Regions from separate parts of the Nocardia sp. NPDC003963 genome, predicted to be linked through region 4. Evidence: riboswitches for the same ligand, from Rfam matches in the RefSeq annotation. Region 4 holds a riboswitch; each other region holds the start of a gene.
The links. Region 4 has a riboswitch for cobalamin ahead of ACWEWT_RS02865 (short-chain fatty acyl-CoA regulator family protein). Riboswitches for the same ligand answer to the same signal wherever they lie in the genome.
Positions count from the first base shown of each region.

Region 1 (5,472 bases), on a different contig from region 4:
GGTCCTGCGATCGGGCGGGCGGGTCACGGCGTACTCCGGGAGCGGAACAGCAGGAGTGCGAACGCGGGGACGCCGATGAGTGCCGTGACCACGCCGACCGGTACCTCCTGCGGCGCGAATACGGTGCGGGCGAGTGCGTCGACCCAGACCAGCAGTATCGCGCCCAGAACCGCGGTCACCGGGATCAGGCGGCTGTGCCGGGGGCCGACCAGGAAACGCGCGGCGTGCGGGAGTACCAATCCGATGAACCCGATCGCTCCGGCGGCACTGACCAGTACGGCGGTCATGAGCGCGGTGGTCACGAGCAACAGCAGCCGGGTCCGGCCGACCGCGACGCCCAGGGTCGCCGCGGCCGAGGAACCGAAGGTGAACGCGTCCAGCGCGGACGCGTACCACCAGCACAGCGCCATCCCACCCGCGCAGACGATCGCCGTGGTGCCCACATCGTTCCAGGTGGCGCCCGCGAGCGACCCCAGCAGCCAGAACAGGATCCCGCGGGTCCGTTCGGCGTCGGCCGAGGAAAGCACGATGAACGAGGTGAGCGCGGAGAACAATTGGGTCCCGGCCACCCCGGCCAGCACCACCTTGGCGGTGCCGCCGCCGGCACCCGCGGCCAGGACCAGTACCAGGCCGAACGAGATGAGCGCCCCGAGGAACGCTCCGGTGGACAGTGAGATCAGTCCGCCGCCCACGCCCAGGACGGCCACGAGCACCGCGCCGGTGGACGCGCCGGAGGAGATCCCCAGGACGAACGGGTCGGCGAGTGGGTTGCGCAGCAGTGACTGCATGACCACTCCGCAGACTCCCAGCCCGGCGCCGCAGATCGCGGCGAGCAGGGTGCGCGGCAGCCGCAACTGCCAGACGATGCCCTCCCGGATCGGCGAAACAGCGGCGGTGCCGGCGCCCAGCTTCTCGAACAGGACCGCGTAGACCTCGCCGACCGACAGCTCCGCCGGCCCGATGGTGACGGTGAAGGCCATCGAGGAGATCAGCACGACCAGCCCCGCCAGAACCAGCGCCGCGGTAGCGGGTGCGCGGGCGATCCGGGCGGTGGTGCGCGACGGTGCATCCGGGCTCACGAACCGTGGCCCCACCGTTCCAGGGCGTCGGCGACCTTCTCGATACCGTCGACCGTCCGGATCGACGGGTTCAGATCGGCGCCGTTGACCACGATGTAGCGCCGATCGCGTACCGCGGACAGTTCGGCGGTCACCGGGTTCGATTCCAGGAACGAGATCTTGCTGTCCAGGGCGTCCCCGGCGAGACTGCGCCGGCTCAGATCGGCCAGTACGAGGGCAGCCGGGTCACGGTCGAGTACCGTCTCCCAGCTGACCTGCGGCCATTCGTCGGTGGTGTCGTCGAATACATTCTTCGCGCCCACTGCGCCGGTGATGATCCCGGAGGAGCCGCAGCAGCCCGCGACATACGGTGTGGACGTATCGGCGAACCAGAACGCCAGCGAGACGCCGTCCGCGGCGATCCGCCCGGCCGCGGCGTCGTGGCGATCGCGTAGTTCGGTGACCAGCTGTTCGCCGCGGTCCCGCACATCGAAGATCGCGGCCAGTTCGCGGATCTCCCGGTAGACCGAATCCATGGTCAGCGGTTCGGTCCGGGCGCCGTCGGCATTGACGCTGATATCGGTTTTGCCGTCACAATCGGTCGGCGAGAGGTAGGTGGGCACACCCAGTTCGGTGAACTGTTCGCGTTCGGCCACGCCACCGGGACCGAGCGTGCCGCCGAAGGACGCGGATACGAAATCCGGTTCCTTGTCGAGGACCACCTCGAACGAGGGTTTGTTGTCGGCCAGTCGCGGCACTCGCGCGTTGTCGGCGGCCAGATTCGCGCGGACGGGATCGGTCCAGGTGGCGGTGCCCACCATCCGATCGGCCAGCCCGAGTGACAGCAGGATCTCCGCCGACCCCTGGTTGAGGGCCACGGCGCGTTGCGGGGGCGCCGGGACGGTGATTTCGGTTCCGCAGTTGCCGAGCTTCATCGGATAACCGGATCCACCGGCGGCTGCCGCGGGATCGCCGGAACTGTCCGCACCGGAACATCCGGCCAGCAGGAGGGTGGACACCACGGCGGCGACCGCCAGGGAAATGGACCGCGTCACGGCGTGGACTCCTTGCGTCTGGGCCTGTGCGCGAGGCCGGGAACCGAGCTCGGCGGGTGAGTGATCGGACTCCACCACACGGGTGTCACCGTTGCGCGCCAGTCCCGGATTCGCACCGGGTTCCCTCACCGCGCCGCGACCGCAGTGCGGCCGTGGACCATGCTATCGGACACAGAACTGGACGTACGACCGGATCGTGCGGTGGTGCCGAGGGGGCGAATGCGACGGCGATTTCCTGCCAGCACACCAGGGGTGCCCTCGCCGATGCTCGTGGAGTAACAGCGGAATCGCGAAAGGAACGATATGTCGGAGAAGATCGTGGTGGTCACCGGGGCGACCCGCGGAATCGGACGCGCCACCGCGACGGCGTTCGCCCGGCGGGGCCACCGGGTGATCGTCACCGGACGCCGCGCGGCGGCGGTGGAGACGGTAGTGGGAGAACTGCGGGCACAGGGGCTCGCGGCCGAGGGCGAAGTCCTGGACGTGTGCTCGGTGGACAGCGCGCGGTGCCTGCGCGAAGCGATCGCCGAACGATACGAGCACATCGACGTACTGGTGAACAATGCCGGCATTCTGCCCGAGGCGACCGCGGCGGGCACGGTGAACTTCGCCCATCCGGGCGCGTTCACCGAGACCCTCATGACCAACACCTTCGGTCCCGTCAATGTGATCGAAGCGTTGCTTCCTCTGGTGCGCCGGGCGCCGGCCGGCCGGATCGTCAATATCTCCACCGAGATGGGTTCGCTCACCCAGCAACGCAATCCGGACTCGGCGTACTACTCGATGGTGGTCCCGGGCTATCAGGCATCGAAGGCGGCGTTGAACAGCATCACGGTCGGGCTGGCGAAAACCCTCGCCGGCACCGATGTCCGGGTGGTCTCGGTATGCCCCGGTTTCGTCGCGACCGAACTGGCTCCGGCGGCGGCCGACGCACCGACGACACCGGAGGAGGCCGCGGCGGTCGTCCTCGCGGCGGCGGAGTCGCCGGATATGTCCACCGACGGTTCCTTCGTCGGTGCGCAGGGCCCCATCGCCTGGTAGTGGTGTCGCGGGGATCGGGCCTTCGCGGCTCGATCCCCGCCGGATCGGCCGGTTCGGCGGGGCCCCGGCTCACCCGGTTCGCGCGCAGGCGGCCGTGACCGTGTCGGTGGCGTAGCGCACGAAGGCGGCGACGGCGTCGTGGCACCCGGTCCAGTCGTCCACCGCGATGCCGAGATAGCCGTCCCGCGCCCGGCGCAGCAGCGCGGCGTGGCCCGCGGGCAGCAGCGGTAGGAGACGATCCGCGGCTTCCGCCTTGGACACCACCGCCCCGGAGTCCGCCGTAACCCACATACGCGCCAGGGTGAGGACCACATTGCGCTCGTCACCGTCCACACTATCGGTCAGTACGGGCAGACTTGCGGTGATCGCCCGAATCAGATCGCCCGGCGGCACCGGATCCAGAATCCGGTGGGCCGGCGGCCCGGCCAGCGCGAGCGACCCGTCACGCGCCATGGTGAGCAGGATCGCCAGATCGGGGTCGTCCGCGGAAGCCGGGACAGTGCCCCGCTCGAACTCCGCACGCAGCCATTCGCCGTAGACGAACTCCGCACGCGGTGGGAAGCGCCACGGAACGATATCGTCGCGCACGACCACCGTCAGCTCCACGGGCCGGGCGGGGCCCGACCGCGGCCAGCGCCCGGAATACCGGAGCAGGCTGCCGGCCAGGCGATCCCGGATCTCGGGGGTGATGCGCGAGATCGTGACCGCCAGGAAATCGAGGTCGCTGTCCGGCCGCAGACCGCTGGTCACCGCCGAGCCGTACAGATACAGGCCGAGTAGATCGCCGCCGAGTAGATCGGTCACGGCTCGGATGATCAGAGCGCCTTCCGCGGCGGGGTCCGGTATCGGCAGAGTCACGAATCCACGATAGGCAGTCGGCTGCCGTACGGACCCGCGGTAGTGGGCCGCCCTTCACCGAACCGGTTCACTGCCGGATACCGCGTAATCCGAAAGGCCCATCTCCGTGGTGTACGGAGTCGTGCCCAGGGAGGACAACAGGATCGGGGTTGTCACGGAGGTGGTCGGACCAGGGTCTGTTCTAGATTCGAGGAAGAGTCGGCTCGGGGTGGACGGGGCGAGCGTCGAACAGTCGGACAGCGAGGTGCGGTGTGAATACGGTGCAGACGGTGACCGGATCCGAGCACGCACCGGTCGAACCCGATAACCCGGCACCGGCGCGCTGGCCGTGGCCGGCCCGGTTCGCCTTCCGCTTCGGCGTGGTCTACTGCCTGGTGTTCTGCGTGATGATCGGACAGGTCCTGTTCGTCTTCACCGGATTCGCACACCGTTTCCTGCCCGATACCGCACCGATGTGGCCGTTGCTCGGCGCCGAACCGCTGCTGAAATGGGTCGGGCAGACGGTATTCGGCGTCGATGCGCAGTTCAACCGATTCTCCGGCAGCGGTGATCAGGCGATCATCTGGGTGATGGTGTTCAGCGCGCTGGTCGTGGCCGTCGCCGCGGCGGTGCTGTGGTCGGTGCTGGACCGGCGCCGGCTCGCCTACCCACGGGCAGCTGCCTGGTTCCTGACCGCGCTGCGACTGTGCGTCGCCGGGCAGATGCTGTTCTACGGGATCGCCAAAGCGGTACCCACCCAGATGCCGCCACCTTCCTTCTCGGCACTCGTCCAGCCCTACGGACAATTCACGCCGATGGCGGTGCTGTGGCTCCAGGTGGGCAGCGCGCCCGTCTACCAGATTCTGCTCGGGGTGGCGGAACTGGTCGCCGGTCTGCTGCTGCTGGTCCCGCGCACGGCCACGCTCGGCACGATGCTCGGTGTGGTGAGCATGGCGCAGGTTTTCGTGCTGAATATGACCTTCGATGTTCCGGTCAAGATCCTGTCGTTCCATCTGCTCGTGTTCTCGCTGCTCCTGCTCGCCCCACAGACTCGCCGGTTCGCGGATTTCTTCCTGTTCGCCCGCCGCGCCGAACCTGCTGTGCAACCGGCGCTGTTCACGAATCGCCGGGCCGGGCGGATCGCCGGGTTCGCCGAGGCCGCGATCGGGGTCTGGCTGGTCGCCGGGGTGGCGGTACTCGGCTGGTTCAGCTGGCAGGACTACGGCGGCGGTGCCCCGAAGCCGGAGTTGTACGGGCTCTGGGAGGTCACCGAGTTCCGTATCGACGGTCGGCCGGTACCGCCACTGCTCACCGACGAGACCCGTTGGCAGCGGCTGATCATCGAAGCCGAGGGCGCGGTGACCTGGCAGCGGATGGACGGCGCGCTGGTGACGGCACCCGCGCAGACCGACGGGCCCGCGCATACTCTCACGCTCACCGGGCCACCCGGCCCGGACGCCGCGCCGGCCCGGATCGCGACC
Region 1 covers NZ_JBSGIP010000036.1:20,572-26,043, reverse strand. The annotation lists gene ACWEWT_RS30900 (FecCD family ABC transporter permease) at 24-980, opposite strand; gene ACWEWT_RS30895 (ABC transporter substrate-binding protein) at 1,076-1,993, opposite strand; cobalamin riboswitch at 2,131-2,290, opposite strand; gene ACWEWT_RS30890 (SDR family NAD(P)-dependent oxidoreductase) at 2,417-3,154, shown strand; gene ACWEWT_RS30885 (aminoglycoside adenylyltransferase family protein) at 3,224-4,012, opposite strand; gene ACWEWT_RS30880 (DoxX family protein) at 4,282-5,472, shown strand, end outside.
Region 1: another riboswitch for cobalamin. It lies ahead of ACWEWT_RS30895 (ABC transporter substrate-binding protein); the one in region 4 lies ahead of ACWEWT_RS02865 (short-chain fatty acyl-CoA regulator family protein).

Region 2 (5,472 bases), on a different contig from region 4:
ATGGCCTCGATGGTGCCGATGGTGTCACCCGAGGCGACCGTTTCGCCTTCGGCGACGGTGAGCGTCACAACGCCGGCGAACGGCGCGGCGATATGGTGCGGATTGTTCTTGTCGGCCTTCTCCGCGGCCGGGATCTCGCTGGCGATGGAACGGTCGCGTACCGATACCGGGCGCAGCTGCCCGTTGAGGATGCACATGACGGTGCGCATCCCGCGCTCGTCGGGTTCGGCGATCGCCTCCAGGCCGATGAGCAGGATAACGCCCTTCTCGAGCTGTACCCGGTGCTCCTCACCGTGGCGCAGACCGTAGAAGAACTGGTTGGCCGAGAGCCCGGTGGTATCGCCGTATTTCTCCCGGTGCGCCAGGAATTCCGCGGTCGGGCCGGGGAACAGCAGCTGGTTGAGGGTCGCGCGCCGCTCATCGGAGGTACCGGCCAGTCCCGCTTCTTCGGCGGCGGACAATTCGGTCACGGGTTTGGCGGCACCGCGCCCGGCGAGCGCTTTCTCCCGGAACGGTTCGGGCCAGCCACCCGCAGGCGTGCCGAGCTCGCCACGCAGGAAACCGATCACCGAATCCGGGATATCGAACCGGCCCGGATCAGCGGCGAAATCCTCGATATCGATCCCGGAACCCACCAGCGACAACGCGAGATCACCGACCACCTTGGACGACGGAGTCACCTTGATCAGCCGGCCCAGCAGCCGGTCCGCGGCCGCGTACTTCGCCTCGACCTCCTCGAACCGGTCACCCAACCCCAGCGCGATCGCCTGCTGGCGCAGATTCGACAGCTGGCCGCCGGGGATCTCGTGGGTGTAGACGCGGCCGGTCGGCGCGGGCAGCCCGGACTCGAACGGCGCGTACACCTTGCGCAGCGCCTCCCAATACGGTTCCAGATCACACACATTGCGCAGGTTCAGCCCGGTGTCGTATTCGCTGTGCGCGGCGGCGGCCACGATCGCCGAGAGCGCGGGCTGGCTGGTCGTACCCGCCATCGCCGCCGACGCACCGTCGACGGCGTCCGCACCGGCCTGCCACGCGGCCAGGTAGGTGGCCAGCTGCCCACCCGGAGTGTCGTGGGTGTGCACATGGACCGGCAGATCGAAATTGCTGCGCAGCGCCGACACCAGTTTCGCCGCGGCCGGCGCGCGCAACAACCCGGCCATATCCTTGATCGCCAGCACATGCGCGCCCGCGTCCACGATCTGCTCGGCCAGCTTCAGGTAATAGTCCAGGGTGTAGAGCTTCTCGTCCGGATCGGCCAGATCACCCGTGTAGCTCAACGCCACTTCCGCGATCGCGGTACCGGTCTCGCGGACCGCGTCGATCGCCGGACGCATCTGATCCACATTGTTCAAAGCGTCGAAGATCCGGAAGATATCGATACCCGTATCGGTGGCCTCGGCCACGAACGCCCGGGTGACCCGCTCCGGGTAGGGGGTGTAGCCGACAGTGTTACGGCCGCGCAGCAACATCTGCAGGCAGATATTGGGAACTGCCTCGCGCAGCGCGGCCAGCCGCTCCCACGGATCCTCGTAGAGGAAGCGCAGCGCCACATCGTAGGTCGCCCCACCCCACGCCTCGATCGAGAGCAGTTCCGGAGTCAGCCGGGCCACATGTCCGGCGACATCGAGCAGACCGTTGGTACGCACCCGGGTCGCCAGCAGCGACTGGTGCGCGTCGCGGAAGGTGGTATCGGTGACCCCGACCGCCTTCTGCTCCCGCAGCGCACGGGCGAAACCCTCCGGGCCCAAGGTCAGGAGTTTCTGCCGCGAACCGTCCGGCGGCGGTACCGACAGGTCGATCGCGGGCAGCTTGTCGTGCGGGTACACCGCGGTCGGCCGGGCACCGTGCGGTTTGTTCACCGTGACATCGGCCAGGTAGTTCAGGATCTTGGTGCCGCGGTCGGCGGGTTCACGGGTGGCCAGCAGTTCCGGACGCTCGTCGATGAACGAGGTGGTGATCCGGCCGGCGGTGAAATCCTCGTCGGCGAGTACCGCGAGCAGGAACGGGATATTGGTGGTGACACCGCGAATCCGGAACTCCATGAGCGCGCGCCGCGCCCGGGCCACCGCCGTCGGGAAATCCCGGCCGCGGCAGGTGAGTTTGACCAGCATGGAATCGAAGTAGGCACCGATCTCGGCGCCCAGGTTCGCGCCGCCGTCGAGCCGGATACCGGCGCCGCCCGGGGTGCGGTAGGCCGTGATGCGGCCGGTATCGGGACGGAATCCGTTGGCCGGGTCCTCGGTGGTGATCCGGCACTGCAGCGCCGCGCCCCGGATGGTCACCTTCTCCTGACTCAATCCCAGATCCGCCAGGCTCTCCCCGGCCGCGATCCGCAACTGCGACTGCACCAGATCCACATCGGTGATCTCCTCGGTCACCGTGTGTTCCACCTGGATCCGCGGATTCATCTCGATGAACACATGGTTGCCGCGCTCGTCCAGCAGGAACTCCACCGTGCCCGCGCAGCTGTAGCCGATCTGCCGGGCGAACGCCACCGCGTCCGCGCAGATCCGGTCCCGCAGCTCCGGATCCAGATTCGGCGCGGGCGCCAGCTCGATCACCTTCTGATGGCGCCGCTGCAGCGAACAGTCCCGCTCGAACAGATGCATCACATTGCCCTGGGTATCGGCCAGGATCTGCACCTCGATATGCCGCGGATTCACCACCGCCTGCTCCAGGAAGACGGTCGCGTCACCGAACGCCGACTCCGCTTCCCGCGACGCCGCCTCGATCGCCTCCCGCAGGCCGGATCGCTCGGCGACCCGGCGCATCCCGCGGCCACCGCCACCGGCGACGGCCTTCACGAACACCGGGAACTCCATGGTTTCCGATGCCGCCAGCAACTCCGTCACATCGGCCGAGGGCGCGCTCGAATTCAGCACCGGCAGCCCGGCCGCCTTCGCCGCGGCGATCGCGCGGGCCTTGTTACCGGCCAGTTCGAGAACCTCGGCGGCGGGACCGATGAAGGTGATGCCCGCCCGGGCGCACGCGGCGGCCAGATCCGGGTTCTCGGACAGGAACCCGTACCCCGGGTAGATCGCGTCGGCGCCCGCTGTCCTGGCGGCCTCGATGATCGCCTCGACCGAGAGGTAGGCGCGGACCGGATGGCCCTCCTCGCCGATCTCGTATGCCTCGTCGGCCTTCAGACGGTGGACCGAATTCCGGTCCTCGTGCGGGAAGACGGCAACCGTCCCGACACCGAGCTCGTACGCCGCGCGGAAGGCTCGGATGGCGATTTCGCCGCGGTTGGCAACCAAGACTTTCGAGAACATTGGACCAACGTACCCGGCGCCACATCCAGGATCGACAGCGAAGTCCACTTGGCAGGATCTTCACAGGAGGGTATGGCAATGCTGCGAAGTATTGTTCATCGCACCGTCATATCTCACCGCCCACAACCCGGGCCTGTGCGTATATTGCGGTACCGCAATCCCCCGGCCATCCGCGGGATGCGGCCGATTTTGCGAAGGTATGCGAAGCCGTGTCCGGCCCGTACCGGGCCGACCGCCCTGGGCTACTCGGCGCGTCCGCGTTATGGTGGTGCACGCAGCTGGTCCGCCGGCCGGACGACGAGGAGCCCCGAACGTCCGCCCCCGGCGCCGAAGCCCGCACCACGCGGGTGAGAGGGAATCCGGTGGGAATCCGGAACTGTCCCGCAGCGGTGAGCAGGAACGAACGCCGTCATCAGCACTGGGCGCACAGCCTGGGAAGCGACGGCCAGTAGGTCGGCCGTATCGGCCGGTGCCCGCGAGTCCGAAGACCTGCCGGCTGTACCGGGTACGCCGTATCCGGTGGCCACCGCCTCGTGGATTGGGCGCTGCGGTCCACCAGTGCTGACATTGCGATCCGCCCGCGCGGCCGGTCGTACGGGGTCTCATCGGTGCCCGTGCGTCCGTGAACGGCGATGGCCGTCGAACTTCAGCACTGGAGAACACCGTGACTGTTATTTCGCAAAGCCCGTTCACCGCAACGGTTCTCGGACTTCCCCGGGTGGGGCCGCGCCGGGAACTCAAACGCGCGACCGAGTCCTACTGGGCCGGGCGTATCGATGCGGCACAGCTGCACGACACCGGGTGCACGCTGCGCCGCGACCAGTACACCGCGCTGGCCGCCGCCGGCCTCGATTCGATCCCGGTCGGCACCTTCTCCTACTACGACCAGATGCTCGATACGGCCGTGCTGCTGGGCGCCCTACCGGCCCGGGTGGCCGATATCGACGACCCGCTGGACCGCTATTTCGCGGCCGCCCGCGGGAACGAATCGGTGGAACCGCTGGAAATGACCAAATGGTTCGATACGAACTACCACTACCTCGTTCCCGAAATCGGTCCGGAGATCACCTTCACCCTGCATCCCGGCGATCTGCTCGCACAGGTGGCGGAGGCGATCGAGCTGGGTGTCGCGGCGCGGCCCGTCGTCATCGGGCCGGTCACTTTCCTGAAGCTCGCCAAGACCACCGGCGGCGCGGCACTGGACCGTATCGGGGAACTGATCCCGCTGTACCGGGAGCTGCTGCGGCTGCTCGCCGAAGCGGGTGCGACCTGGGTGCAGCTCGACGAGCCCGCGCTGGTCACCGACCTCACCGACGCAGAACTCGCCGTCGTCCGCCGCGTCTACACGGAATTGACGGAGTCCCGGGACCGGCCGGCGGTGCTGGTCGCCACCTACTTCGGGTATCCGGGGCCGGCCCTGGACACCCTCGCCGGGACCGATATCGAAGGTATCGCGGTCGATCTGGTCGCCGGTACCGATATCGCCGCGGTCGCGGCGGTACCGGCCCTGGCGCACAAACTGCTCGTCGCGGGCGTGGTCGACGGCCGCAATGTGTGGCGCACCGATCTCGACGTCGCATTGGCGACATTGGCCACCCTGCTGGGAAGTGCCGGATCCGTGGCGGTCTCCACCTCGTGCTCGCTGTTGCACGTGCCGTACTCGCTGGCGGTGGAGACCCGACTCGACGACGCCCTGCGTTCCTGGCTCGCCTTCGGTGCCGAGAAGACCGCCGAGGTGCGGGTACTGGCCACCGGGTTGACCGGCGGGACCGAATCCGTAGCCGCGGAACTCGGGGCGGCCCGCGCCGCCGCGGCGAGTCGCCGGGCCGATCCGCGGATCGGCAACGCCCAGGTGCGGGCGCGACTGGCCGCGCTGGGCCCGGCTGCCGTTCGGCGGGCGCCCGCCGAACAACGCCGGACCCTGCAACAGGATCGGCTGCGCCTGCCCGCGCTGCCCACCACCACGATCGGCTCCTACCCGCAGACCTCGGCGATCCGGCTGGCCCGGGCGGCGCTGCGGGCCGATGAGATCGACCGGGCCGAGTATGTTCGGCGGATGCGGGCGGAGATCGCCGAGGTCGTCGCGCTACAGGAGGAACTGGAGCTCGACGTGCTGGTGCACGGCGAACCTGAACGCAACGATATGGTCCAGTACTTCGCCGAACAGCTCGACGGATTCGCCGCCACCGATCTCGGC
Region 2 covers NZ_JBSGIP010000009.1:179,384-184,855, reverse strand. The annotation lists gene ACWEWT_RS18550 (pyruvate carboxylase) at 1-3,275, opposite strand, end outside; cobalamin riboswitch at 3,628-3,766, shown strand; gene metE (5-methyltetrahydropteroyltriglutamate--homocysteine S-methyltransferase) at 3,940-5,472, shown strand, end outside.
Region 2: another riboswitch for cobalamin. It lies ahead of metE (5-methyltetrahydropteroyltriglutamate--homocysteine S-methyltransferase); the one in region 4 lies ahead of ACWEWT_RS02865 (short-chain fatty acyl-CoA regulator family protein).

Region 3 (5,472 bases), on a different contig from region 4:
CCGCACTTACCTATCGAATCGCGCAGGATCGCCTTACCGGTGTCGTTGAGCGCGGCATCGATTTCCGGACGGGTACCGGGATAGTCGGCGGCGATGCCGTTGAGGATCCAGGCGATGGCCGGTGCGACGCCGGGGTGGCCGTCGCTGCGCGCGATATATTCCTGCGGGCCCACCGGAGGACCGCCCACATAGGCGCCTCGTACGTTCAGCTCGGGGGCATACTCCGGTTGTAGTTCGGCCGCCGCCGCGGAAGCCATCCCGCCCTGGGAGTAGCCGTAGAGTACGACCGGCGAGTTCGGCGTGAAACCGGCACCGGGCAACCCCAACGCGGCGCGGGCGGAATCCAGTACCGCGTAACCCTGTGTCTTGCGGTTGAGGAAATTGTGGATGCCCGGCGCGCCGAGGTCGTGATAGTCGGTCATCACCACTGCCATCCCGCGGGACAGCATCTGGTAGATCGCGATGACGTCGTATTCGAAGACCAGATCGGCCGGCGGCTGGTACCGGACCACCTGCGACAGCATCGCCGACGGCGCGCACTCGACGCCTTGCCCCTGGGTACCACCCGCATACGCCACCAGCGGGCGTTCCCCCGGGCCGGTCCACGGCGCAATCGGCTCCAGATACGTACCCACCACCGTGGTCGGCGCGTCATGGGTGTCGCTGCTGGCGTAAGTGAGGCGGGTCGACTGCACCGGTACCGTCCCGGGTAGACCCGGGGCCGAGATTGCCAGGTGCGCTGCCTCGGCACGGAGGATATCGCCCCCGGCGCCCGGTGAGCGCGACGACGCCGGTTGCGTCCAAGCGGCCGGCGCGGCGATCGCGCCACCGGCTGCGACTATGAGGACTCCTGTCAAAACTGCTAGCCAAGCTCGTTTTTCGCTCTTCATACCGATCCTTCATGCGTGTGATCCAGTCAGGGCGATTGTTGAACCGAGAGACACGATTGCCGCGGACGCGAGCACAACTCTGCTGGTCAGCGAACCGTAAGCAGGGAAAGGCGACGCTTCGATCCAACAGATCTCGATCGAGTACTGCGAGTATCTCTGTTCGAACGCAGAACCGGGCACATATGCACTTCGTGTCGTCGAGGCCAAAGCATATGCCATGTTGCGGACGCAAGCCCGGAGGTCGCCGCGGGGATTCGCACAGGGCCGATCGGTACCGACGACCGGTTCGCCATCTGCCCACGGACGGCTCGGCATCGACCGGAATGCTACTGTGACCGGGCGCTGGTTACCGCCTGTCCGTGATGGGCGGTTCGCAAGAGGGAATCCGGTGGGAATCCGGAGCTGCCCCGCAGCGGTATGTGGAAACGACCGCGGTCATCAGCACTGGGCCCGCCGCCCGGGAAGCGACCGCCAGTAGGCGATACCGGATATCCGGTATCCCGTCCACGAGCCCGAAGACCTGCCCGCGCGGCCGAGCCGACGGCGCGGTCTCCTGTCGACTCCGAGGGAGCGGTTGACGAGATATGGGTCCTGTGGTGCTCGGCTGCCTGCGCACATACGCTTCGGGACGGTGCGGATAGCGCCGGCCGATGAGAACTGTCGAGAAACGGCGGCTGCCCGTCGCCGTGCTTGCCTCCGGCCTCGTCGTGGCACTCGTGGTGATCTCCGTACTCGCGCTGGCGCTCGGTGCGGCCCAGATCCCGTGGCGTGACACGATCTGGTTCCTGTGGGCCGAACTCACCGGCGCGACGGTGCTCGCCACCGACGTCGCCGACTATCGGATCATCGTCGACTCCCGATTGCCCCGGGTCCTGTCGGCTGCTCTCGTCGGCGCGGGTCTGGGCGGGGTCGGGCTGCTGGTGCAGGCCATGGTCCGTAATGCGCTCGCCGACCCGTACGTACTGGGGATCTCCTCAGGGGCGTCGGTGGGGGCCACCGCAGTCGTACTCTTCGGCGTTTTCGGGGCTCTCGGCATCTACGCGCTGTCGACCGCGGCCTTCATCGGTGCGCTCGGCGCCACCCTTCTCGTCTATCTGATGGCGCGCTCGGCGTCCGGGCTGGTACCGCTGCGGCTGGTACTGACGGGTACTGCCGTCGGTTACGGTTTCTCCGCCGCGACGACGGTACTGGTGTTCCTGGCCCCGCACGGGGATGCCGCCCGTTCGGTGATGTTCTGGCTGCTCGGGAGTCTGGCGGGCGCGACCTGGCAGATGGTTCCCCTGGTCGCCGCAGCGGCCTTGTCCGGGCTGACGGTGATCGCCGTGTACGCGCGTCATCTGAACGCGCTGGCGATGGGGGACGAGGTCGGTGCCGCACTCGGAGTGGACGCTTCCCGGTTCCGGCTGCTCCTGTTCGTGGTCGCCGCCGCGATGACGGGCTGTTTCGTCGCCGTATGCGGCGCCATCGGCTTCGTCGGGCTGGTGGTGCCGCATATCGCCAGACTGCTGGTCGGAGCCGACCATCGACGGCTCACGATCGTGACGCCTCTGCTGGGCGCGGTGTTCCTGGTGACCGCGGATCTGGTGGCGCGGACCCTCATACCTCCGCAGGAACTCCCCCTGGGCGCGATCACCGCGGCGGTGGGCGTCCCCGTTTTCGTCCTGTTGATGCGCCGCCGCGGCGCGCTGGTGGAACACGGCTGATGCGGGTCGATTACGAGAACGTGGCGGTCGAGTTCGACGGCACGCCGGTGGTCGAGGCGGTGACCCTGACCGCCGCGCCCGGTGCGTTCATCGGCGTCGTCGGACCGAACGGCAGTGGTAAATCCACCCTGCTGCGATGCCTCTACCGCGCCCTGTCGCCGACTTCGGGGCGCGTCCTGGTCGACGGGACGGATATCTCGGCGATCAGCATGCGGGAGAACGCCCGCCAGGTCGCGGCGCTGACCCAGGACGCGAACACCCCGTTCGATTTCACCGCCGCCGAGGTAGTCGCCACCGGGCGGCTACCACATACCGCGCTGCTGCGCGGTACACACCGCCGCGACCGCGAGATCTGCGCCGCGGCCATGGCCACCGCCGATATCGGTCATCTCGCCACGCGCGGCTTTCTCGCACTGTCCGGCGGTGAACGCCAACGGGTGCTGATCGCGCGGGCGCTGGCCCAGCAACCGCGTGTGCTCGTCCTGGACGAACCGACCAATCACCTCGACGTCCGCCACCAGTACAGCGTGCTGTCCGCGGCACGCGGTCTGGGGATCACCGTGATCGCGGCTCTCCACGACCTCAATCTCGCCGCGCAGCACTGCGACCGGATCTTCGTCCTGTACGCGGGCCGACTCGTCTGTTCGGGCCGCCCGCACGAAGTGATCACCACCGAGGTCCTCACTCGCTGGTTCTCGATCGGCGGCCATATCGTCGACCATCCGCGGCTGGGTGTCCCACAGGTCATCTTCGACGAGAAGGAACAGTGATGAGATTTCTCCGGCCGGCCCGGGCATTTGCGGTCGCCTGCGTGGTGGCCACGGCAGCATGCGGAGCCGAGCTCCAGGAGGCCCCGCGATCCGCGGCCGACACCTCGGTCACGGTGACCAACTGCGGCGCGCCGCTCACCGTCGACGGCATCCCGGAGCGGGTGGTCACCAACGACACCGGCATCACCGAGATGATGCTCGCCCTCGGCCTGGCCGATCGGCTGGCGGGTTACACCAGCTACCCCGGTAAGGAACGCGATATCGCCACCTCACCGTGGAAGGCCGACTTCGACCGCGTACCCGCGCTCGGCGACGCCTTCACCCGCGAGATCGTGCAGGCCGCCGCCCCCGATTTCGTCTTCGCCGGCTGGAACTACGGTTTCAAGGAGTCCACGGGACTCACCCCGGATTGGGTGCGCTCGATCGGCGCGGTCCCCTACCAGTTGACCGAGGCATGCCGGCAACCCGGATCCGATCGTCGCGGCGTGATGGAACCGCTGGACGCCCTCTACGCGGACCTCGTCAACCTCGGTGAGATCTTCGATGTGCGCGACAAGGCGGACGAACTCGTCGCCCAGTACCGTGAACAAATCGCCGGAGCCGCCGACGGCGTACCGGCCGGGCGGGCACCGGCGCGGGTCTTCCTGTTCGACAGCGCGACACCGGAACCGTTCACCTCGGGCCGCACCGCGGCACCGTCACAGATCATCCGTGAGGCGGGTGGCAGCAATATCTTCGACGACCTGAACGATTCGTGGACCACGACCTCGTGGGAGGCGGCGGCACAGCGGGATCCGCAGGCGATCGTGATCGTCGACTACGGCGCTGGCCCGGACAATTCGGTGCAGGCCAAGATCGACCAGCTACGCGCCCAGCCGCTGATGGCCGGAACAACAGCCGTCCGCGCGGACAACATCATCGCGCTACCCTATGCCGCGCTGGTCGAGAGCCCCCGCAACCCGCAGGCCGTCGTCACAGTAGCGGACTTCCTCCGATCCAGAGGATTCTGAACGAGCCGAGTTCCTCCCGGCGAGTACGGGAGGTTCCCGGGTACCGGCAGGGCGAGCCGCGCCACGCTACCGGCTTACGCGGTGGTCGGCGCAATCGACGGGGGACGATCACAGCCGGTGGCCGGCTTCGGCACCGAACGGCTCGTCCGCGGCGCACGGATGCTCGAGGCGCCCCGAACCCGGCTATCGCCGTCATCCCCCGGACTCCATGGTCCCGGCCTCGCCCCGGGAACCGCTGCCGACTCAATGGAATTACGGCCGTCCGGGACGCGCACGACCGGTCAGCCGCGATGCTTCCCGCGGAGGAACAGCAGCGGTAACAGCACCACGCCGACGATCGGGATCCCGCCGACCAGCACGAGGAAAACGCCCATGAACAGTCCGACGATCAGCGGCGAGCCCCACCCGGCTCCGGCATAGGCCTGATCTCGATCGTTACCGCCGATCCAGTTACCCGGGTCGGCACGGACCAGTCGCGCCGGGAGCACCCGCCCCGGCTCACACGCACCGTTCACATGAACACGGATATCAGCGAATCCCCCGGATCCCTCGGCAGCGGCGAAATCACCGTAACAGTGCATGGTTCGGCGACCGCCTCCCCGGCTGTCACGTTCGTAGACCTCTTCGGACCGCAGGACCGTCACGTCCCCCCGCTCCCCCGCCCAATCGAGCCCGGCCGCCACCACCTTCGCGTTGCGAACCGGTATATCGCCGATCAGATGTACGGAGAACCAGGCCAGCGGCAGGCACAATACCCACAGCACCACCAAGGCAACAGAATTTCCGCGGCCACCGGCCGGCTCTCGTTCGCGCACCCGTCCTATTTTCCGGCAGCACCGCCGCGGCGCACGGTTTTATGTGCTTACCGCTGTCCGGGCAGGATGCCGGCCTGCCCGGACAGCGGAGTCATCTCGAACTGTGATCGGATCGAAAACTGTCGACGACCAGCGGCCTCACCCCTTCCTCCGTCGTGCGGTCCGGGAGCACCGAAGGGCTCTCGATGCGCCGTGGACGTGCGATCGATCGGTGATGTGACGACCTCGAACTACGGTGTGGCCCCGGCCGGGCACAATATTCGAGGTGGCGCCACCAGGTCTGT
Region 3 covers NZ_JBSGIP010000004.1:267,306-272,777, reverse strand. The annotation lists gene ACWEWT_RS13335 (lipase family protein) at 1-695, opposite strand, end outside; cobalamin riboswitch at 1,217-1,432, shown strand; gene ACWEWT_RS13330 (FecCD family ABC transporter permease) at 1,541-2,593, shown strand; gene ACWEWT_RS13325 (ABC transporter ATP-binding protein) at 2,593-3,363, shown strand; gene ACWEWT_RS13320 (ABC transporter substrate-binding protein) at 3,363-4,373, shown strand; gene ACWEWT_RS13315 (hypothetical protein) at 4,655-5,188, opposite strand.
Region 3: another riboswitch for cobalamin. It lies ahead of ACWEWT_RS13330 (FecCD family ABC transporter permease); the one in region 4 lies ahead of ACWEWT_RS02865 (short-chain fatty acyl-CoA regulator family protein).

Region 4 (5,472 bases):
GTGCGAGCCGGGGAAATCGAGCATGAGCAGGGTTATTCCTGCAGGTGTGCAGGGTTGGAGGCAATGCTGGGCCGCGCCCACATGGGTGGTTTGGTGGCGTGAGCGGCGGCGGTAACCGAGGTCGACGGATCCGCTCACGGTCCAGTAACCGGGATTGCCAGCCGAACCCCGCGGGAGTGGCTCTGCGCGCCGGGGCAAAGCCGCGGGCCGTTGTGTGAGGCGAACATATTTGGTGACCTGGCGGAACGTGGGAACGGACACGCTGCTGTCGGTAGGTGGGCGCACAAATGATGTCGGCACATCCCGGAATGTGTTCGGGTGCAGCATGATCATCTCGGCGGCTCTGGGGGGCGAATGGAACGAGACAGCTGAGGTGTAGAAACCAATCGGCGAATCGGTAATCGTCACCTTCTTCACGGATTCCACCTTCCATAAGAGCCGCTCCCGATCATCTGCCGAACCATGCCCATCGAGGCTTGATACAGGCAAGGGCGCATACCGATTCGGGTGCCTACCCCAGCGCTCGCACCAAAGTTCATCGAACAACGCTCAGGAGCTACACCGAGGCGGAACGGTGATAGCGCCTCGCCCACGTAAACGAGCGCTGACCAGGCAAGTCAGGTTGCTCAGCAAACTCGAGGACGGAGTCTTCGGAGATGGTCGTGGGCCATGGGTGGAGGTCAATCAGTATCTACTTAGATACCAGTCGCTCAGTAGGTACAGGACAGCGAGGCCGCTTGTGGCGCACTGATTTCAATGAGCGAAGGAGAACTCCTTGGAACGTGCCTGGTGCGGGGTGGAAATCGGAAAGGAGCACCATCACGCGGTCGTGATCGACGCCGAGGGGAACCGGCTGCTGTCGCGACGAGTCGAACATGACGAGCGAGCACTGCTCGAGCTGATCGGCAAGGTCGCCGAGATCGCCGATGGCGTCACCGAGAGGTGTTCTACGACCGAAAGAGATCCGAAGGCAGACACCACAGCCAGGCCATACTCGCCCTCGCAGGACGCCGGGTCAACGTCGTGTGGGCACTGCTGCGCGACAACTGGACCTACACAGTCGCACCGCCCCAACAGGCAGCCGCGGCAGCCTGACCCGACAGGCTCGATACGCGTAAGCGGAGTCGACATGATCCAGCACCGGTCGCCTGAACGTGAACCGGCAGGTCGACGCCGTGGGCGAGTACACCCGCCCGATCCTGCACGGTGATCTCGACGAATGCGCGATTGCAGTCGCCGGTGGTCAGTTCGGTCCGGTCGGCGCGTATGCCCAGCAGGTCGGTGCCCGCGGAGCGGAGTGCCGTCCGAGCCACCTCCTTGCCGTCGGTGCGGGCCACGGCGATCAGTTCACCGGGCTCGTAGACGCCCTCGTCGGCGGCGCTGTAGACCTCCACGGTCACGGGAGAGCCGGCGGGCGCGTCCCAGCTCCACCCGTTGATCGTGTCCGACCATGCCCACATCGAGGGGGCGGCGGTCGCGCCGTGATGCTTAGGGCGCCGAACGGCGATGAACGGGGCTTCCCGTAGCCCGAAGACGATTCCCCGGTGGTAGGAAGCGGGGCGGCGATAACCCCGTGATGTCGATATCACCGCACCGCGCTCTCGCGGGCGCACTGGTCGTCGCATCCTCCAACCAGTACGAGGGCTGGGGCGACGCGGTTATCTTCGCGGCATGTACAGCTCCCGAATCGGCGAGGTCGCCTGCTGTCAGGTTCCACGATATTGACACCGACCAATGGGTTTGGATTCTTCGGCGCCAGAAGATTCCTGGGCCAGGAAAGCCTCAAAGACAAATTTACCAAGGGAAGCGTGCGTGACCGATTCCGCTCATAGAGGAGATCCGGCCACTCATCTTACGTCGGATCAACGCGACTCAGTTACGTGTGCGCGCGGGTCCGGCTCTGGAAAAGGCTACCGAGCACGACCGGCGCGGGCGATTTTGGGTGAACGACTGTTCGTCGGGCCGCGTGGCGGCCGTATCCAGACGGGCGGACTTCGGGACGCGACCCACTGGGATGAGGTGGTCACAAAACTCGGATACGAACAGCTCGGTCGCCACGACCTCCGGCACACCGGCCTGGCCCGTGTTGCCGACGCCGGTGTGCGGCTGCACCGCTCCAGCGGGTCGTCGGCCAAACCGACCCCCAAATCACCCGCTGGTGCCTGCATCCGGACAATCAGGCCATTCGCTCCGACGCGGTCAAGTGGTCCAGATATCTCCGCGGCGATACTGGCCCCAGATTTGCCCCGCCTTCCGGGCCTTCCGGTGAGAAGAAAACACCCTCCGACGCAGGTCAGAGAGTGTTTTCGTGTGTCGGGCTGACAGGATTTGAACCTGCGACCACTTGACCCCCAGTCAAGTGCGCTACCAAACTGCGCCACAGCCCGTTGCGCCTCGCGTTCCGGCGCTCGATGAGATTACCTCAGAGGTGCTCGGGAGCGGAAATCGGCTGGTCATGCGGGTGTTGTCGGGCGTCGGCGACAGTGCGTGAATCCCGTTCGGGCGTGGCGCTGGTTCCGGTCGGTGTGCCGCGCATACGGATTCGCGCGCGGTCCGCCGCGAGTGCCGGGATCGCCGCCAGCGTGATGGTCACCGCGGCGATGGTGAAGGCGGTGGTGAAGTCCGTGCCGATGACCGGGATGACGAGTAACGGGCCTGCCACTTGGCCTATGGCGTAGGTCGCGGTCAGCACAGCCGCTGCGCGGGTCTTCGGTAGCCGGTGTGCGAAGTCGGGAGTCAGGACCACTACGGCCATGAAACTGCCATGGTGGTTTCGCCGGTCACGAGCAGCGCTGCCCATACGGCGAACATCGGCCGGGTGTTCAGATGTGGTCGGTGGGACAATCCTGTCTCCGATGGCCCTGGCGGCTCGGGATCGTGAGCTGCGCTTATGCTGGCGAGTGCAGCTGGTTCGTCCCGCTCGACTCCGGTGTGAGCGGGATGTCGAACCCGCCGGGCGGCGCCACCGACGCCGATCGGCGGGTGCGAGGGAACCCGGTGGGAATCCGGGACTGTCCCGCAGCGGTGACCGGGAACGATCGCCGTCCTACGGCACCGGGCCGGAGGGTCCGGGAAGCGACGGCCGGTGATGCCGGCCCGGAGATGTTCCACCCCGGGTCGATCTCCAGAGGTCGATGCCCGCGAGTCCGAAAACCTGCCGGTTGCGCCGGGTACGCCGTACCCGGCGGCCGTCGCCTCGTGGACCGGGCGTTACGCCGGCAACCGACGTGTTCGTCTCCGCGGGTGCGTGTCGTCGCGCGTCCGAACGGGCGGCTGCCGGTCCTGCCACCGAGGGAGTTCGCATCATGCCGGAACCTGCCACGGCCCTCGGCGCGCCCGGGCTTCCGGGGCTCGATCGCGGCGGCGCGGATTCGGCAAGGAACAACTACGGTGCCCTGTCCGTGTGTTGTTGCCGAAACTGTGGAAGTTCGGTAACGAACGACGAAACAGATTGTCCTGCAACATGTGTGAATGTGACGTGGGTGTTTCGGTCCGAGGACGCGGTGATCGAGTCGTGGGACCCGTCGCCGCGAACGCCGCTGAATCGAGACCGGGTCGCCCCGTACCTTTGCGGAGTCGGGAGCGGGTCGGGGCGGTCGTATGGCATGTGCCGCCCGGCGCCCGGTCACCCGTAGTCCAGGAAGGAGTCGGCAGTGGAGAAGATGTATGCCGGGGGCCGGCTGCGTGTGCTGCGTGAGCAGCGGGGGCTGTCCCAATCCGGGCTCGCCAAGACCCTCGGGCTGTCGGTGAGCTATGTGAACCAGCTCGAGAACGATCAGCGGCCGTTGACGATCCCGGTTCTGCTGCGGCTCACGGCGACCTTCGATCTGGAGGTGGGTTTCTTCGCCCCGGAAACCGATGCCCGGCTGCTCGCGGACCTGCACGAGGTGTTCGCCGAGGAGCCCGAGTTCGCGTCGGTGAGCAGCAGTGAACTCGACGATCTGCTCTCGCGAGTGCCGACGGCGGCTCGATTGCTGATCAGTCAGCACCGGCGCTTGCGGGCGGCCAACGAGCAGCTCGACCAGCTCACTGCCGGGCTCGACGCGCCGGAGGCCGGCCGCCGCACCGCGATGCCCTACGAGGATGTTCGCGATTACTTCTACGACCGCCGCAACCATATCCCCGCTCTGGACACGGCCGCGGAGGATCTGTTCGCGCGCGGCGGGTTCACGCCGGGGGGATTGGATCTGCAGCTGGCTCGGCTGCTGCGGGACGAACACGACGTGGTGGTGCGGATCCGTTCGGAGGACCCCGGCCGTCCCGGGCCCAAGCGGATCTACGATCCGGACGCCCGGACGCTCACTCTCGCGCGCCGCCTCACTGCCGGTCAGCGAGCTTTCCAGCTGGCCACCCAGTTGGCGTTTCTCACCCAGTCCGCGGTGATCGAGGATCTGCTCGCCGAGACGGCGGCACTGCCCGCGGCCTCGCGCGGACTGTTGCGTATCGGTCTGGCGAACTATTTCGCCGGTGCGCTGATCCTGCCCTACGGGGCTTTCCTCGACGCGGCCGAGACGATGGGTTACGACATCGACCTGCTCTCCGCGCAATTCGAGGTCGGGTTCGAGACCGTATGTCATCGTCTGTCGACGTTGCAGCGGCGCGGGCAACGTGGGGTGCCGTTCTTCTTCGTGCGCACCGACCGCGCGGGCAATATTTCCAAGCGCCAGTCCGCCACCGCGTTCCACTTCTCCCGGGTCGGCGGCAGCTGCCCGCTGTGGGTCGTGCACGACGCCTTCGCCACCCCCGGCCGGATCCGGACCCAGATCGCCGAGATGCCCGACGGGCGCACCTATTTGTGGCTCGCGCGAACCACGGGGGAGAGCAACGCCGGATACCTGGCGCCTTCGCGCGATTTCGCCGTCGGTCTCGGTTGCGATCTCGCGTTCGCGGAGAAACTGGTCTACTCGCACGGGCTGCCCATTCACGACACGGTCGCCGCCGTGCCCATCGGGCCGGGCTGTCGCGTCTGTGAGCGCACCGCCTGCGCGCAGCGTGCGTTCCCGCAGATCGGCCGTCCCCTCGCGGTGGACGAGAATCGTCCGGCGAACACTCCGTACGCCCCGACCGGGCCCAGCTGAGCGGTACCGCTTGCGGCGAGTTCGTCGCACCGCGCGTCGGCCTTGTCGTCGACGGGGGTTGGGCCGGACGGTGCCGGTGCAGGTCGCGGTGGGAGGCCGGGTCGGTTCCGCGAACGTGCGCCGCGTGGCCCGGGTCGGTCGTCGCGGGGCTTCGGGCCTTGCACACCAAGTGTGAGGTGAGTCATAAAAATGGATCTTCTGTCACAGACAACAGGCGGCCGGGATCACGAGGGCAACACCTCGAGTGGACAGGAGATCCTCATGACCGGCCAGCGCGTACATGTTGTCGTCATCGGCGGTGGTTACGCCGGAACGTTGGCGGCCAACCGGCTCCAGCGCAATCCCGATATCGATATCACTCTCGTCAATCCGCGCCCCGAGTTCGTGCAGCGCC
Region 4 covers NZ_JBSGIP010000001.1:602,970-608,441, forward strand. The annotation lists partial or broken gene ACWEWT_RS02845 (IS110 family transposase) at 797-916, shown strand; gene ACWEWT_RS02850 (hypothetical protein) at 1,053-1,400, opposite strand; tRNA gene ACWEWT_RS02855 (tRNA-Pro) at 2,314-2,387, opposite strand; gene ACWEWT_RS02860 (hypothetical protein) at 2,423-2,692, opposite strand; cobalamin riboswitch at 2,988-3,156, shown strand; gene ACWEWT_RS02865 (short-chain fatty acyl-CoA regulator family protein) at 3,654-5,078, shown strand; gene ACWEWT_RS02870 (NAD(P)/FAD-dependent oxidoreductase) at 5,340-5,472, shown strand, end outside.